4 regions of the Butyrivibrio sp. AE3004 genome follow, and region 1 is predicted to be linked to each of the others. Evidence: predicted binding sites of a transcription regulator. Region 1 holds the regulator's gene; each other region holds the start of a gene.

The links. Region 1 encodes HrcA, which represses chaperone genes, less so after heat shock. Its sites were predicted from a motif close to TGTTAGCACTCNNNNNNNNNGAGTGCTAACA; they were not measured.
Region 2: BV60_RS0111575 (co-chaperone GroES) is a predicted target of HrcA. The motif match lies at 1,573-1,603, and genes of this name have one in related genera.
Region 3: htpG (molecular chaperone HtpG) is a predicted target of HrcA. The motif match lies at 1,544-1,574, and genes of this name have one in related genera.
Region 4: clpB (ATP-dependent chaperone ClpB) is a predicted target of HrcA. The motif match lies at 1,469-1,499, and genes of this name have one in related genera.

Annotation. Positions count from the first base shown of each region.
Region 1 covers NZ_JNLQ01000002.1:3,006,894-3,010,100, forward strand. Annotated here, with positions in the region: gene dnaK (molecular chaperone DnaK) at 1-426, opposite strand, end outside; gene grpE (nucleotide exchange factor GrpE) at 539-1,207, opposite strand; gene hrcA (heat-inducible transcriptional repressor HrcA) at 1,228-2,292, opposite strand; gene BV60_RS23240 (DUF6465 family protein) at 2,450-2,998, opposite strand; gene BV60_RS0115925 (pyridoxal phosphate-dependent aminotransferase) at 3,089-3,207, opposite strand, start outside.
Region 2 covers NZ_JNLQ01000002.1:1,963,088-1,966,294, forward strand. Annotated here, with positions in the region: gene groL (chaperonin GroEL) at 1-952, opposite strand, end outside; gene BV60_RS0111575 (co-chaperone GroES) at 1,242-1,526, opposite strand; gene BV60_RS0111580 (metallophosphoesterase family protein) at 1,669-2,565, opposite strand; gene BV60_RS0111585 (hypothetical protein) at 2,698-3,000, shown strand; gene BV60_RS0111590 (glycoside hydrolase family 3 protein) at 3,070-3,207, opposite strand, start outside.
Region 3 covers NZ_JNLQ01000002.1:1,176,874-1,180,080, forward strand. Annotated here, with positions in the region: gene BV60_RS0108360 (methyl-accepting chemotaxis protein) at 1-1,358, opposite strand, end outside; gene htpG (molecular chaperone HtpG) at 1,720-3,207, shown strand, end outside.
Region 4 covers NZ_JNLQ01000002.1:2,555,033-2,558,239, forward strand. Annotated here, with positions in the region: gene clpB (ATP-dependent chaperone ClpB) at 1-1,376, opposite strand, end outside; gene BV60_RS0114040 (HdeD family acid-resistance protein) at 1,566-2,222, opposite strand; gene yihA (ribosome biogenesis GTP-binding protein YihA/YsxC) at 2,340-2,951, opposite strand; gene clpX (ATP-dependent Clp protease ATP-binding subunit ClpX) at 3,043-3,207, opposite strand, start outside.

The sequences.
Region 1 (3,207 bases):
CTTTACTTCAAGGCCTGCAATCTTACCGGCATCCTTTGTAGCCTGGCGCTGTGCATCATTGAAATATGCGGGAACTGTGATTACTGCCTCTGATACTGTTTCGCCGAGATACTGTTCTGCGTCTGCCTTCAGCTTCTGAAGGATCATAGCTGAAATCTGCTGAGGTGAATACTTCTTGCCATCAATTGTACGGCCGTTATCAGTACCCATATCTCTCTTGATTGATGAAATTGTGTTCTCAGCATTTGTTACAGCCTGACGCTTTGCAGGCTCACCTACAAGACGCTCTCCGTTCTTTGTAAAAGCCACGATTGAAGGTGTTGTTCTTGCACCCTCAGCGTTAGCGATAACTGTGGGCTTACCACCTTCCATAACAGCTACGCAGCTGTTTGTTGTTCCTAAGTCGATACCTATAATCTTACTCATTTTATAATCCTCCGTTTAAATAACTAATAAAATCTAATGAAGTTCTGCTCTCACACTTCGTGTTCGACAGAACTAAGTAGTACACTAAGCTCGAAAATACCTCGCTAAGTGATTACTTAGCAACGGCTACCATGCTGTGTCTAAGCACTGTGTCGTGGAACATATAACCCTTCTGAAGCTCCTGAGCTACGAATCCTTCCTCATACTCTTCGCTGTCAACCTGCATTACTGCATTATGAAAATTCGGATCAAATTCCTTTCCGACAGCCTCTATGGGAGTTACACCAAGATCCTCCATTTGCTTCATAAGCTGCTTGTAAATCATGTTCATTCCGTCCGCAAAAGCAGAACCCTTATCTTCTTCAGGAACAGCAGCCAGTCCCCTCTCGAAGTTATCAACAACGGGCAGTATCTTCTCTAATACATTTGCTGCTCCGTTATCAAACATCTGCGCTTTCTCTTTATCTGTTCTCTTACGGAAATTCTCAAACTCCGCAAGCTGGCGCATATACTTATCCTGCATTTCTTCAAATTTTTCCTTGAAAGGATTCTTTTTCTCTTTTTTACCGAAAAGACCTTTCTTTTCGCCTTCTGCATTTTCAGCTGCACCTTCAGCTGCCTCTTTTGTATTCTCTGCAGAAGCCTCTTCCTCGGCTGCCTCTGCTACCTTATTGGCCGCTTCAGCAACTTCTTTTGCTTTTTCTGCAACTTCCTGTTGAAGCTCCTTTGCTGTCTTCTTTCCGGACTCTGTACCAACGTCCTTCTTTACTTCCTTACTCACTTAAAGCACTCCTTATGGTTCTATTGTTTTTTATATAAATCATCCAGAGCTCTCATCATATTTTTTAGTGCTCCGACAACCTTGTCATAATCCATACGCTTAGGTCCGATGATTCCAACTGTTCCTCTCATTCCCTCGCCCAGATCATATGTAGCGGTAACCACACTGCAATCTCTCATGGACTGGACAGGCGATTCATTACCTATATAAACCTGAATTCCGGTTTCTTCCGTACTTGACTGAAGTGTATTCTCTACAAGACTTGTAAGATCACTCTTGTCTTCAAAAGTTGTAATAAGATCACTGGCTCTTTCTCTGTCAGCAAGCTCGGGATATCTGAAAATATTATTTGCTCCGCTTGTATAAATCTGAAGATCTTCATCTTCTGTTATAGCCTCCGCAGCAGCATCTATTATCTTTCCCAAAATGTCGCTGTGAATTCCGGCTTCCTGTTTCATAGCCGCTACAAGGCCAAGATTTATATCTTCTACCGAAAGTCCTCCAAGTCTGGTGTTCAGAAGAATATTCAGCTTCAACATATCGGATTCCGAAAGCTCCTGGTCAGTTTCAACCATTCTGTTCTTTATTACATTTCCTTCTACAACAATAGTTGTTAAAAGATGCTCTTCATCAACTTTTGAAATCTGTACAAATTTAAGCTTGTTTCGCCTTATCATCGGAGCAGAAATCATTGATGCATAATTGGTATCAACCGCAAGCGTCTTTGCCACCTGTTTAAGGAGCTTCTCAAGCTTTTCTTCCTTATCGAGAAGCATCTCCTTCATGTTTTCAACTTCCTGTTCCTTCTCAGAGAGCATCTCATCTACATATACACGATATCCCTGATCCGACGGAATTCTTCCCGCTGAGGTATGCGGCTGTAAAATCAACCCCATCTCCTCCAGATCAGCCATCTCATTCCTTATTGTGGCGGAACTGAGATTCAAATCCGTATATTTTGAAATCGTCCTGCTTCCGACAGGTTCACCGGTCTCGAGGTAATTGCGTACAATTGCATGCAGTATTTTCTTTTTTCTGTCATCCAGTTGCATCTCTTCACCTCTTTCCGTTATGTTAGCACTCATTTGAGTTGAGTGCTAATATCTTCTGACAATAAATTACCACTATAAATAGTAGATGTCAATAAAAAAGAATTACTTAGTATTTTTCTATAAGATAAAAAATCCCTGAGGGAAATTGATCCATCAGGGATTAGTGAATTTATAAAATTATTTCGCACAATTACATGCCAAAGTCTGCGTGAACCTCTCCGTTAACCACGAAGTATACTCTCTCCTCTTCAGGCTTAACATAAAGCTCAAGAGTCTTGATTTCGGAAACATCTCTTCCCATATCATACTGCCATACATTCTTGGCATTCTCAACAAAAGTATCATATGTAACACTCTTATCGGCATACTGAAGAACAATATTGGTCTTGGTTGCAGCAGCCTTTGTAGCTGTAGTCTTTTTTGCTGCAGGCTTTTCTTCCTTAGGCTCAGCCTTCTTTGCAGCAGGCTTTGCTGCTGTTACTTTCTTTACAGCAGGCTTCTTTGCTGCTTCCTTCTTCTCAGCTGCCTTAGGCTCTTCCTTAACAGCTGTTTCTTCTTTCTTTGTTGCAGTCTTTTTAACAGCAGTCTTCTTTGCTGTAGTCTTCTTTTCAGCTGCTTTCTTAACTTCAGCCTTAGGTGTCTCTGCTTTTACTTCTTCTTTCTTTTCTGCAGCAATTACCGGTTTCTTAATAGTTGCTATCGGCTTTAAAGCTGCTTCTCTCAACTTGTCGTCAGCCATATCTCCCTCTCTTTCCATAAGGAACGCTTGCTTTGCGTTTTTGCATTTTTATCATTACGTTTTTGAGTTTAGTACAGTTTCTAAAAAAAGTCAACATTTATGCGCTTTTAGACCTGTTTCAATCCTGTCAATCGCCATTTTAAGCACTTCCATGGACGATGCAAATGAAATTCTCACGAAACCGGGCGCAAAATAGGCACTTCCCGGCA
Region 2 (3,207 bases), 1.0 Mb from region 1:
CACGTCCAAGATCAGCCATAGTTGTATCCTTAAGCTCAAGACCAAGATCAGAGCTGATTACTTTACCGCCTGTAAGAATTGCGATATCTTCAAGCATAGCCTTTCTTCTGTCACCGTAACCGGGTGCCTTAACAGCTACTACATTGAATGTACCACGAAGCTTGTTAACAATAAGAGTTGTAAGTGCTTCACCATCAACATCCTCAGCAATAATAAGGAGCTTAGCACCTGTCTTAACGATTTCCTCAAGAAGAGGAAGGATATCCTGAATGTTAGAAATCTTCTTATCTGTGATAAGGATATAAGGATCATCAAGATTTGCTTCCATCTTATCCATATCTGTAGCCATGTATGCGGAAATATATCCACGATCAAACTGCATACCTTCTACAAGGTCGAGTTCTGTAAGCATTGTCTTGGATTCTTCGATTGTTATAACGCCATCGTTTGAAACCTTTTCCATAGCATCAGCAATCATCTGTCCAACTTCATCATCACCTGATGAAACAGCAGCAACTCTCATTATCTGATCCTTGCCCTTAACCTTTGTAGCCATTTTACTGATAGATGCAACAGCTGCATCTGTAGCTTTCTTCATACCTTTTCTGAGAACGATCGGGTTAGCACCTGCTGCAAGGTTCTTAACACCTTCATTGATCATAGCCTGTGCAAGAACTGTAGCTGTTGTTGTACCATCACCTGCTACATCATTTGTCTTTGTAGCAACTTCTTTAACAAGCTGAGCACCCATGTTCTCATAAGCATCTTCAAGTTCGATTTCTTTTGCGATTGTAACACCGTCGTTTGTAATTGTAGGTGCACCGTAGCTCTTATCAAGAACTACGTTTCTACCCTTAGGTCCGATTGTTACTCTAACTGTATCTGCAAGCTTATTAACGCCTTCTACCATAGCTGTGCGAGCGTCAGCGCCGTACTTAATTGTCTTTGCCATTTTAAATTGCCTCCGTTTATTATTGTTTCCCCTCATCCGCCCTTCGGGCACCTTCTCCCCAAGGAGAAGGCATCGATGAAACTCTTATTGGGTTATAGATAATAATCTGCTTAACGATCAAACTGTTATTGGATTATTGATGATAATCTGCTTAACGGTCAAACTGTTATTGGATTATTGATAATAATCTGCTTAACGATCAAACTGTTATTGGATTATTGATGATAATCTGCTTAACGGTCAAACTGTTATTGGATTATTGATGATAATCTGCTTAACGGTCAAACCATTACTTGATTATTGCAAGAATATCATTCTGCTTAACAATGATGTAGGTTACGTCATCCAGTTTAACTTCTGTTCCGGCATATTTTGAATAGATAACATTATCGCCCTGCTTAACCTGCATCTTAACTTCCTTACCGTCTACGATACCGCCGGGACCTACAGCAATAACCTCTGCCTGCTGTGGCTTCTCCTTCTCAGCACCGGGAAGTACGATTCCTGATTTAGTAGTCTCCTCAGCTTCAAGTGCCTTAAGTACGACTCTGTCTGCAAGTGGTTCTAACTTCATTATAATAGCCTCCTTTATATTTCAATTCTATAATTGACTCTGATATTGTTAGCACTCATTAGTTTTGAGTGCTAATCACTAAAAATTATATTACCACACAGATAAAAAAATGCAATACCCATTGGCATATTATTTAATTAAGTCACTCGTTGTTTCTTGGTCTCGGAATATCCTTCCCAGATAAATCAATATAATTCTGTTTGAGTGCTTCTGCCCAAAACTTCTCGGGAATATTGGGCCATCTTACGATTCCTCTTTCGGCTTCACAAAGTCTCATTGCCTGTAACAGCACTGCTTCGCTAAGATCAATTCCAGTCCTTATAGTGTGCATTGTTATCGCTGCCCAGGCCGGTGCATATTCAGTAAGACCGGTTGTTTGAAACATTTTTATGATTTCATGTCTGTCATACTTAACCTGGACAAGTTCTTCTTCCCAGCCACTTTTTGAACTGTGTATAATAGCAAATTCAGCATAGCAGTTCTTGTTTCTCGGAAGCCCGAGAGTTCCGGGATTAACAGCTCTTTTTCCCCTGTATAAAAAGCTCTCCTGAATATGTGTATGTCCATGCAAAAGCATATCTGTTTTCATTTTATTCAGCGTTCTTTTTGTGTTTCTCTTCTCTCCAAGTAAAAGCTCTGCTACTTCTGTAGGTGAACCATGGCAATATTCAAAACCATGAGCTCCCTTTGGATTCCATATACCGTATATAGGGAGTTTTTCAAAAAAGTCTAAATCTTTACCCGTCAGCCGTTCGTATGTAAAAAGAAGTGATCCGCTTCCGGAACCTCTCCCCCATCCTTCTTCACCGTTTTTTCTATAATTAAGCATATACTCTTCACGGTTTCCTCTGACTATGTAACAGGTAAAATACTTCTGCAAAACATAAATAAGTTCCATTGTCTTCTCAACACCGGGACAATCTGAAATGAAATCTCCCAGTAATATATAATTTGTTATGCCTTTACCCATACAATAGTCCACGCATGCCTGTAGTGCGGAACTGTTTCCGTGAATATCACTAAATACCGCTATATCCAACGATTTCTCCTCATCTTTTCCTAAGTTTTTTATACTTTTATTATAAGTAGTTTATAGTCAAAAAAAAGCCTCTGTGCGAAAATATATTCGTAGTCCTTAATTAAGATGATTTTTACTATATGGAGGCTGCTTATGGCTGGTAATCGTGAAGATTTAATCCGTTCACTTGCAGGAGTGATGGGAATGAGTGGCGAACAAAAAAAGAAAGATTCCCACTTTGATCCAACCACAGGAACATTATACTGTGGAAGTAAAGTTTTCTCTCAAACTGATATAGCTGATGCAAAAAAATTTTGCGAGAATAATATGAAAAAAATGGCAGAACTACGCGATAATGCAGAAATGTATTATGAAATTGCAGCTTCCGCAATCGAACTGCTCCAGCAGGACAGCATTAAAAATGGTGGAAAAATGGTAGTAAAAGAACAGCCATAAAATACCCTTATGTTAATAATTCGCCCCGAAGTATCCGAATGATACTCCGGGGCCTTTTAATTTGTTTTGTTAATCTATTCTCATTATAAGCGTCAAAATGTTCTTTGCAGCTGTGTTCAATTCCTCTCTTGTAATTGCACCTTTTCCAAGAGCAGCCATTATTCTGTCCGGATATCCACAGCCCATTTTCATGTCATTCCCTGCTTT
Region 3 (3,207 bases), 1.8 Mb from region 1:
TGTCCGATATCAGCCTGGTCCACCAATTCAAGCATGATCTCATTGGTTCGTGTTCCGCTGTCTGTAAGATCTGCAACAGCACCTGCAAGCTGTGTTGCATTGTTTGCAAGCTCACTTACTGCATTTGCGATATCATCCATGGTAGTCTGAATCTGGCCCATTGAGATGGACTGCTCATTTGCGCCTTCTGACATTTTACCGGAAGCATCTCTTGAAGAGGAGGAGTCCATTTTCAACTGTTCAGCCTTACTCTGAATGGAATTGATGGTTGTGTTCATGATATGAACATAATTGTCCATCTCTTTACTGATAAGACCGATCTCATCACCTTTGTCTGCAGGCATCTTGGTAGTGAAATCACCGCCTGAAATCTTAAGGATGCTTTCTGAAAGACCTTTAACAGGCTTTGTGATTACTCTGTTTATTGTAAAGAGAATTACGATAACAATAAGGGCAATAAGAAGAATCATTGCAATCATGGCAATTCTCATGAATCTATTTGAGGAAGCCTGTACTTCATTCTTACTTATTGAGGAAATAAGAGTCCAGGGAGTTCCCTGAATCGGATATGCACAGATATAATACTCGTCACTTGAACCATCCTGCTTAATGAGTATAGGCTCTTCGGAACCGCTTTCAACATAAGCCTTAAGTTCTGTTAAGTATGCATTATTTGCTTCGGAAATCCTGACTCCGTTTAATGAACTATCAAAGAATGAAATAATGTAATCTCCACCCATGACCATGGAACCACCGGTTTTCATGGGCTTTAACTCTGATACGGAGCTCTGAAGATCTGTAAGAAATACGTCAGCAGCACAGACACCAAATTCACCATTGTAAAAGTCATTCTGTCGCACGAAGGTTACACAAAGTGAGTTTGTTGATGAATCCACATAAGGATCTGTTGTTACAAAGGTTTCGTTTCCAAGGCCCTGTTTGTACCATTCGCGCTCTGTCGGTTTCCAGGATGAATCCTGAACAGAGTGATTAGCAAATATATATGTATCATCTGAGAAGCCGATATAAATACCGGAGTTTTCGACTGCCTTATACTCAGCAGAGGGCTCAATATATTTTAACATTGCGTCATGATCTTCAAAAGGAACCTGCTCCATTGTGTCGCAGTATTCACCGAATTTTGCTGTAAGCATTTTGAAAGGAGTGCCAAGATCTAAAGCATTTGCTTTGGTTTCTGCGGCAAGATCCATAAGAGTGATTTCTGTAATGGTGCTCTTTGCACTCAGCGTCAGGAACATGATGATAGCCACAATACCAATTACAATGATCGGCATAAGGCTTATCAGAAGAGTTTTACTAATACTTTTCTTTACTTTTGTATTATTTCTACCTGCCATATCATAACCTCCATGCGCGGCCTTAGCCACTTAATGTTTTTTCTACTAATATCATTTTAGACGAAATAACATAATATTAAATGGAGTTTATAGAATTGTAAGGCAGTTTATAATTATTTAATCTATATTATAAAAATGGCTGGTTTTGTTAAATTATGCATAAAAATATAAATTTGAGACCATTTTGTTAGCACTCATTTTGATTGAGTGCTAATTTTTTATTGACATTTAACGTGGTCAGTTTTAAACTCATATTTGTGGGTATTCTACAACTAATAGAACATTGATATATCCACCTTAATATATGAAAAACGCAGGATAATATATTTTGTAACTGCGATGATTTACGGAGGCAATACAAATGGAAAAAAGAGGTAATCTTTCAATCAATTCTGAGAACATGTTCCCTATAATAAAGAAATGGTTGTATTCGGATCATGATATTTTTTACAGAGAAGTGGTTTCAAATGCATGTGATGCCATCACCAAGATCCGCAAGATGGACATGATGGGTGAGTACACACTTCCCGATGGCTTTAAGCCCCGTGTGGATATTGTTCTTAATGATAAGGAAAAGACTATCAAGATTATAGATAACGGTATCGGTATGACAGCCGAAGAGGTTGAGGAATACATTAACCAGGTAGCTTTTTCCGGTGCTACGGACTTCCTTAACAAGTACAAGGATAAAGCAAATGCTGACCAGATTATAGGACATTTCGGACTTGGATTTTACTCAACATTTATGGTTTCCGATTATGTTGAAATAGATACACTTTCATATAAATCAGATGCTGCATCAGTACACTGGACCTGTGACGGCGGATCTGATTTTGAGATGAAGGACGGCGAAAAGAAGGAAGTGGGTACAACCATCACACTTCATCTTTCAGATGACTGCCTTGAGTTCTGCAATGAGTATAAGGCTCGTGAAGTAATAGAGAAATACTGTTCATTTATGCCTTATGAGATTTACCTTAGCAGAGAGAACGAAGAAGGCACTGAGACAATAAAGGAATCAGAGAAACGCGATGACGATATTGTAATTGAAGTTATTGAGCCGGAGAAAAAGGAAGAGACTAATACCGATTCCGGTAAAGAAGGTGAAGAGAAGAAGGAAGAGGAGAAAAAGCTTAAGATCCGCAGAAGACCTCAGCTTCTTAACGATACTCATCCTCTTTGGGCTAAGACACCCAAGGATTGTACCGATGATGAGTATAAGGAGTTTTACAGAAAAGTTTTCAGAGATTATAAGGAGCCTCTTTTCTGGATTCACCTCAACATGGATTATCCTTTCAACTTAAAGGGTATTCTTTACTTCCCCAAGATCAACATGGAGTTTGAATCCGCTGAAGGTGTGATAAAGCTGTACAATAACCAGGTATTCATTGCTGATAATATAAAGGAAGTTATACCTGAATATTTAATGCTTCTTAAGGGAGTTATCGATTGTCCTGACCTGCCTCTTAACGTTTCAAGAAGCGCACTTCAGAATGATGGTTTTGTTAAGAAAATCTCAGATTACATTTCCAAGAAGGTGGCTGAGAAGCTTGCAGGTCTTTGCAAAACCGATAAGGAAAACTATGACAAATATTGGGAAGATATCTCACCTTTCATTAAGTATGGCTGCTTAAAGGATGACAAGTTCTGTGAGAAGATGAATGATTATATTCTTTTCAAGAACCTTGACGGCAAATATTTAACACTTCCCGAAGCTCTTCAGATCAATAAGGAAGCTGAAGAGGCTGCTGCAGCAGAAGAAGCTAAGGATGAAAACGGTAATAAGGTTGAGGCCGAGGTTGTTGATGAAAACGGAAATGCAGTAAATGGCGAGGGTGAAGCTAACACG
Region 4 (3,207 bases), 450 kb from region 1:
GCCTTCTGATTATCAAAATCAGATTTAAGCTCAGCAAGTTCCTTTTGCAGATTTGCAAGTCTTTCTCTGCTTAGTGAGTCATCTTCTTTCTTAAGTGCTGTTTCCTCAATCTGCATCTGCATAATTTTTCTGTTAAGCTCATCAAGTTCTGCAGGCATCGAATCCATTTCTGTCTTAATAAGAGCACATGCCTCATCCACAAGGTCAATTGCCTTGTCGGGAAGGAATCTGTCTGAAATATATCTGTTACTGAGGGTCGCTGCACTGACCAGCGCCGAGTCCATAATCTTGACACCGTGATAAACCTCGTAGCGTTCCTTCAAGCCTCTGAGGATGCTTATCGTATCCTCAACCGTAGGCTCAGATACCATTACCGGCTGGAAACGTCTCTCAAGAGCCGCATCCTTCTCAATATATTGTCTGTACTCATTAAGAGTTGTTGCACCTATGCAATGAAGCTCACCTCTAGCAAGCATGGGTTTTAACATATTTCCGGCATCAAGTGCGCCGTCAGTTTTACCTGCTCCCACAATTGTATGAAGCTCATCTATGAAAAGAATGATCTCGCCGTCAGATTCCTTGACATCCTGAAGCACGGCTTTAAGTCTTTCTTCAAACTCGCCTCTGTACTTTGCTCCTGCAACAAGAGCTCCCATATCGAGTGAGAAAATCTTTTTATCAATAAGTCCCTGCGGAACATCCCCTTCAGCAATTCTCTGAGCCAAAGCTTCTACAACTGCAGTTTTACCAACGCCGGGTTCACCGATAAGCACAGGATTGTTCTTTGTCTTTCTCGAAAGAATCCTTATAACGTTTCTGATCTCCGCATCTCTTCCGATCACAGGCTCAAGCTTTTGTGCTTTTGCCTTTGCCACAAGCTCTGTTCCGTATTTTTCCAGTGTGTCGTAGGTTGCCTCGGGGTTATCGGATGTAACCTTCTGATTTCCCCTGACCTCTGAAAGGGCCTGCAAAAATCTGTTCCTGTCTATGCCAAAGGCCTGGAAAATATTTATGATCTCTCGATTTGGATAATGAAGCATAGCAAGTAAAATATGCTCAACAGACACATATTCGTCGCCCATTGCCTTCATCTCATCCTCACTCTTTAGAAGCACCTTATTAAGGTCGGCTCCCACATAGGGTTTTCCACCCTGAACCTTAGTCCTCTTTTTCAGAGCTTCATCAACTCTATTTAAGAAAACATCATTGTCTATTCCCATCTTCTCAATGAGCTTAGGAACAATGCTATCCTCTATGGTCAGCAGACTGTATAGCAGATGTTCCTGTTCAATCTCCTGATTGCCGTAATCAAGTGCGACTTTCTCCATGTTCTGGATAGCTTCAATTGATTTTTGTGTAAATCTATCTATCTTCATAACTATCACCTCACTCGCCGGTTAGTAGTCTTATTCTTACTGATATATTGTCATTCGTATTACATGCTGTTCTACAACTGTTATAACACGATTATTAGCACTCGTCAATAGAGAGTGCTAATAATTTTGGGCCGGCAACAAAAATCCCGACTCTTTATTCCATCTAAAGAGCCGGGGCTTCATGCATTATTAGTCGATATCTTTACTTTCAACATCAATTATTTCATTTTTATCTACTTTACCGGCTGCCGGTCTGTCTTCCCACTCTACTTCCCTGGCATCACCGTCTACAATCTCTTTTCTGGCTTCCTTATCAACCTTGTGGATTCTTGATACTATCCACAGATTTGAAACACCGTTATAAGCAAGAGCTGCTCCTATTATCTGCACAACGTATTGCATTGATGCCACAGGATTAAGCAGCAGATATGCGCCAACGCCAACTGTTATAAACGCAAGTATAAGAGCTACCCACCAGTTCTTATAGCTGCTTTTTCCAAGACTTAATGTCTCCCCAAGATTCATCAGGCCACTAAACAGCATGATAACTCCTGCAATAACAGGAATAATTGATTCAAAAAATGTCGGATTAAGCAAAATCCAGGCACCAACAACCGCTATCACCAGCCCGAATCCCAACGAGCTGTTTCTTGTTATAACATTCTGATTTTTTGACACGATGCTGGTTATAACAGAAATCACGCCTGCAGAAAGCACCATGATTCCAATCGCTTTGGTCAGTATATTAAGCGTAGTTCCCGGAAGAAAAATAAGAACCGCTCCAACAAGTATAAGAATTATTGCATCCAAGAAAAAATTCCTTTTTAGCTTTACGAAAAATCCCATATTTCTCATCCCCAGTCTATCAGCAATTATTATAGTCTACGTTTCGCTTTTGCCATAAATCTCAGATTTATGAACGCATTTACGTTTTTAAATTCAAGAGTCCATAAATTATTCTGTTTATTGTTCTTCTTCCTGTGGCCTGCACTCCTCGAGAAGCTTATCCATCACTTCGTATATTTCTTCTCTTCCCGCCTTGCTCTGAGCAGAAAAAGGAAGCAGGATCCCATCCTCCGGCATTCCAAGGGTTTCTTTTATCATATTCAGATGTTTTTCTATCTGACTGTTTTTAATCTTATCCGACTTTGTGGCTATGATAATAGGTTCAGCTCCTGATGCAACTATCCAGTCATACATCATTTTGTCATTTGCAGAAGGCTCGTGACGGATATCTATCAGAAGAAATACCTGTTTTAACATCACAGACTTATTCAGATAATTCTCGATCATCTTGCCCCACTGTTTCTTAACCGAATCAGGAACTTTCGCGAAACCGTATCCAGGCAGATCCACAAGGTAAAACTCATTGTTTATGTTGTAATAATTTATGGTCTGAGTTTTTCCGGGTTCCTGGCTCACACGGGCGTAATGCTTACGATTCATAAGTCCGTTGATCAGAGAAGACTTTCCTACATTACTCTTTCCGGCAAACGCAAACTCAGGCTTATCGTTCTGAGGGAGTTTACTTGTTATGCCGATTACTGTTTCTAAGTTTACTTTCTTTATTACCATATAATCCTCACTAATAATAGTACAGGCAGGGATGCATTACATCTCTGCCTGTAGTTTAAGCAGGTTCATCCCCACTTCAAAATCATTCTTTTTATTTTGCAGGTTTAAGTCTCTTAACCTCGTCCTTGTAAACGATAAGCGGACTTGAAGTACCCTTAACCGATTCTTCAGTAACTACACATTCGCATATGTCATCATCTGAAGGAATCTCGTACATAACATCCATCATAGCCTTTTCCATAATGGATCTGAGTCC